DNA from 2 places in the Nodosilinea sp. E11 genome. Region 1 is predicted to be linked to the other one. Evidence: riboswitches for the same ligand, from Rfam matches in the RefSeq annotation. Region 1 holds a riboswitch; the other holds the start of a gene.

Evidence for each region. A riboswitch is a leader RNA that binds a small molecule or an ion and turns the genes downstream of it on or off. The one in region 1 is predicted to bind cobalamin.
Region 2: linked by a shared signal. The riboswitch ahead of RRF56_RS23210 (HupE/UreJ family protein) and the one ahead of RRF56_RS06245 (hypothetical protein) in region 1 are both predicted to bind cobalamin.

The regions. Positions count from the first base shown of each region.
Region 1 covers NZ_CP136520.1:867,270-869,716, reverse strand. The annotation lists gene RRF56_RS06250 (hypothetical protein) at 340-648, shown strand; cobalamin riboswitch at 727-930, shown strand; gene RRF56_RS06245 (hypothetical protein) at 1,037-1,474, shown strand; gene RRF56_RS06240 (DUF1636 domain-containing protein) at 1,546-1,944, shown strand; gene RRF56_RS06235 (ureidoglycolate lyase) at 1,999-2,447, opposite strand, start outside.
Region 2 covers NZ_CP136520.1:4,709,825-4,712,271, reverse strand. The annotation lists gene RRF56_RS23215 (DMT family transporter) at 1-385, opposite strand, end outside; gene RRF56_RS23210 (HupE/UreJ family protein) at 583-1,251, opposite strand; cobalamin riboswitch at 1,284-1,431, opposite strand; gene RRF56_RS23205 (AarF/ABC1/UbiB kinase family protein) at 1,554-2,447, shown strand, end outside.

The DNA of each region.
Region 1 (2,447 bases):
GTGACTACAACAATGCCCTTAGTCTGCCACAGGGCATGAGCCCTGGGGTGTACCCAGCCCACCGGAATCTAGGGGAAGTCTTACGGCCACCGTCATAGGGGCTAGACCGTAAGCAATCTTAGGGTGCTCAACCGCCTGCCGTTCAGTCCGGTTCTCAGCGAGGACATATCTTAACCAAAGTGGTTGCCGCCCCAGGCCCCACCGTTAACCCCAATCGCAGTGTGATCTCGTAAAATAAAACCAATAATAATTAATTTTCTATATAGCTTCTGTTCAAAAAGCAGTTCAAATGCACTATCTTTGAGTCTGTGACAGCTAGCCTACTGTAGGTGCAGCGCTATGGCTTCTTTAACGATTCGACCAGGGTCACAAGTTCGCCTCAAGGGCCAAGATGACCACGTGCCCGACTTCGTAGTAACGCGGTGCGATCGCGATCGCTGCTGGATTCGTCAGCACGACTGGGCACCCGATACCGAGCTGACGGTCAGCTTTAAGCAACTCTTAGTGCCCCCTGAGGCCGGTGCCACCCTAACTCTGGCTCTAGCTGAGCGGGTCAAAGCCTCGGGGTTGCTTGCGGCCCATAGCGACCACCGCGCCGGTAGCAACGTCATCTATATGGCCGCCCACCGCCGCCGTCGGGCCACCTAGGGCTGGTAGAGTTCGTCTCAATGGCTGAGGTCGCCACAAATCAATCGACCGATAGCGTGTTGCTCAGCCCCTAGGGTGTTAGGATGCAGCTCTATCGGTTTTAGTGGGGATCAGCCACTAAAGGAAACGGGGAAAGCGCAGCGAACATCTGCCACTGTCCCGCAGCTGTGAGCCGGTTTTGGTTGGCCAATTTGAAATTTTGGATCCACATCTTTCCAGAATTCAGCATTGCCCATTTAAAATCGTCAAGTCAGAATGCCCGCCGATGGATGCCCACCGTCATATCCATCTGCGAGGTACAGGTGACTTATAGTTTTTGGTTGGCCCTGGGGCGCTGCTTCCCTGGACCTTTGTTTTTGACCGTTTTCAGTCGCGTAGGGTAGTGGCCATGCGCGTACAAGACACGTTATGGCAGGGCTGTTTTGGCGACTGGCAGCCCCTGTTTATTCGAGACTATTGGCTGCCCCTCGGTCACCTGGCCTGGCAGGGATGGTTGCACCACGGCCCTGGTATGGTGGTCTGCGAGATCCATATCCCCACCGCCACGGTGGACTGGAGCTGTACGGCGGTGCCCTATACCGCCCGCTTTGTGCCCCAGGCCGATCTGGCGACCTGCTGGGGCGACTTGGGCTTAGCCGCCGACCAACAACCCGTCGTAGAAACCGCTGTCGTTACCTACGACCCCGAACAAGATGCCATTTTGCTGCTGCTAGGCGACTCGCCACCTCACCTCTCTTGCCTGAAGGGATGGGCCGTGCCGCCACCAGAGTGCTCTCGCCAAATGGGCCATCGCAGCGCTGAGTTTACGGTTACTTCCTCTCTTTAAGGTCCAACTTGCACCGCCAACCGCACAGCATGACTGGCTGGTGCAGCCAATTTACTTATTTTGTGAATCCCATGACCCAACAGTCCACGCTATTTGTTTGCTCCCTGTGTAAGTTTCCTCAGCCGGCTCCAGCGGCAGGCGACAACACCGGGGGCCAGTACCTAATCGATCAACTCACCCGCTGTCTAGACGGTGAGCACGCCATCGCAATTCAGCCGGTGCGCTGTATGGCCGCCTGTGGCCAGGCTTGCAATGCTGCCCTCAGCGCCCCTGGTAAGCTCACCTTTATCTTTAACGGTCTTTCGCCCCAGACGGCGGCCCCCGACCTGGCTGAATTTTGTCGCCAGTATGCCGAGGCTACGGGGGGTAAGGTGGCCTATGGACTGCGATCGCAGCCGATCAAACAAGCCACGGCCTATGTGCTGCCACCCCTGGCGGCTGGGGCAGTGGAGGCTGCGATCGCTCGCTAGTGGATGAGTGAATGAAGCCTGAACTACCCGCCTACCCGCCCACCCATCCACCCCCTACCCATCCACCATCTCAAACTCCAACCCCAACTCCCCCGCCAGGTCGCAGGTCTGGTGGTCAACCTCATTCGTATTGCTCAGCTCTAGGTTGTAAAAGCTGACAGCGGCGTGGCGAAAGTATGGCCCTGCATGCCAGGTGCCCACCTCCAGCTTAATAAAGCAGTTGCCAGGAATATGAAAGGCGCGAATGTCTTGCGGGTTGGGTTGGGCCGCCGCTCCTGGTGGAGCCACCGCCATCAGCCAGTCTTTGCCCTCTAGCGCCCCTAGGCACTGGGTGCAGCGCTGGTGCCGGGTAATGGTGCGAAATCGGGTGCCCTTGGCCGCCAGCGTCATGATGTAAAAGCGGGGAATGCCTGCATCTAGCCTGAGCTGAGCATCGGCGGGGCCAAAGGGGGCTTCGTCAGCACTGGGAAAAATCACTTGGCCAAAGGGAGCAAAGGCTTGAG
Region 2 (2,447 bases), 1.6 Mb from region 1:
GCAGCAGGGCCGAGAAACAGACAATGAGCAGGGGCCACAGGTAGGCGACTAAACTGGCCTCTACCGCCGGGGCCTGGCTGAGGGCAATGAAGTAAAACAAGTGGTAGCCAAACAACCCCGTGATCCCTAGCGCCCAAACGGCGTAGGGCAGCTTGAGGTAGTGCAGCGGGTTGCCGCCCGATCGCACCCAGGTCGCTACCCCAATGGCAAAGGCCACGGTAAAGGCCATGGCCGTTAGCTGAAAGGGCGGCATCGGGCCGCTGAGTTTGGTCAAAAGAGCCAGGGTGGCCCACATTAAAACAGCCGTAAACCCAATTAGGGTTGGCTTGCGCTGGTTTGAGTTGGGGTTCACAATGCACCGTCTCAAGGGCAGGACAGCTTGCATTGTAGGTAACGGGGCTGGGGTCAATTGCGCCAACCTGCGGCGATCAGTTCGCCAAATTTTGGGCGATCGCCCGGTACTGGCTGGGCGACAGGCGATCGCGCTGCCGCAGCAGTCGCGTCAGAGAGGAGGCTTGCTCAAACCCCACCCGCTGGGCAAGGCGATGAATCGACCAGTCGGTCTCTCACAACCCGCTCAGCCTAGGCCGGGAGCAGCGTATTGAGCAGGTTGGTGGCGAGAAAAGCAGCGCCAATGCCACAGATCACCAGCCCGGCCTGCTGGACAAACAGCGGTTTAGCAGCCTGGGTGAGCTGTCGCCCGACGAAAAAGGCGGCGATCGCAATGCCCAGCTGCACCGCCGTAAACCCGGCCAGGTAGGCCACTAGGGGCATGGTTTGGGCACCAAAGATCGCCTCCCCGTAGGCAAAGCCGTGAAACAGCCCAGCCCCCGCTGCTAAACCCACCATCACGAGGCCCTGGGGGCGATCTTTAAGGGCTAGCAAAACGCCAAATCCTAACACCGATGCGGCAATGACCAGTTCAGCCGCTGGCAGGGTAATTTCTGCCAGATGCAGCCCCGTACCGACCATGGCCGCCAGCACAAACGCGACCGGCAGGGCGATGCCCCAGGTGCTCACCGCCGCCAATAGGCCCACGGCCACCACAAAAGTCAGGTGATCGAGACCAATCACCGGATGAGCCAGGCCCGACAAAAAGCCTTCGCCAAAGGTGGCTGGCACGCGGCCCTCAAGGGGGTGGTGGGCTAAGCCCGGCAGCGGCAGCAGCAGCAGGGTGGCGATCGCGCCGACTAGGCCCCGACCGAGGCCAACGGACTTAACCCGAGCGCCGATAGACTTTAAAGCAGTCAAAGAATCCTTCATCCGTACCTCGCAGACAAACACAGAACAATCGTGCAATCGGCGGGCATTCTGGCTTGGCAATTCACAACAATCGCCTCACAGCTGCGGGACAGCGGTAGCCTTGCACTACACTTTCCCCGTTGCCTCCGGTGGCTGATCCCCACCGGAACCGACAGCGCCCAAGCATCATAGCATCGGGGCAAGGCTGCCCCGCCGTGGCTTTATCAATAGTCATTGGGAGGGGCACGGCACCGAAATCAGGTCTTACTATGGGTGCGTTAGCATCGAGCAATTCGTACCCCACGCTCCCAATGGTTTCATCGTCTCGTTTGGTTCGGCAAAAAGAAATTGTTGAAGTGGTACTCGGCAACGGCTGGGACTACATGCGGCGACTGCTCATGGGCGGCAAAGCCGATGAGCCAGAGATTCCGCCCCCGGCGGTGCTGCGCAACATTTTGACCGATCTAGGGCCGGTATACGTCAAGCTAGGTCAGCTGCTCAGCACTCGCCCCGACCTCATGCCCCCGGCCTACATCGAAGAACTCAGCCGCCTCCAAAGTACGGTGCCTCCGGTAGACCCTACCGAGATCGAAGCCCACATTCGTCAGCACTTGGCCCGCCCTCCCGAAGAACTGTTTGAGCGACTCGACTATCAAGCGATCGCCGCCGGGTCCATCGCCCAAACCCACAAAGCCATTCTGAAGGACGGTCGCCCGGTGGCTCTCAAGGTGCAGCGCCCCGGCATTGAGCGCCAGGTCGATCGCGATATGACCCTCATTCGCGATGTGGCCCGGCTGGTGTCGGCGACCCAGTTTGGCCAGCGCTACAACGTCGTTGATCTGGCCGAAGAATTTGCCGAAGCGATCAACGCTGAACTCGACTTCACGACCGAAGCGGGCTACACCGACCAGCTGCGCCGCAACCTCTCTAAAAGCAATTGGTACGATGCCGACCAGCTGATCGTGCCGCAGATCTTCTGGGATCTGACCAACTCCAAAATTATGACCATGGAGTGGCTAGAGGGCACCCCGCTGCTCAAGGCCGATCTGATGGTCGAAGATGCCCACAGCGACACTATTGGGGTCCGGGCTACGGCCACCACCCTGCTCTTTCGGGCGTTCTTTAAGCAGTACTTTGTCGACGGCTTCTTTCACGCCGATCCCCACCCCGGCAATATTTTCTACCTTGAGGATGGCCGCTTGGCC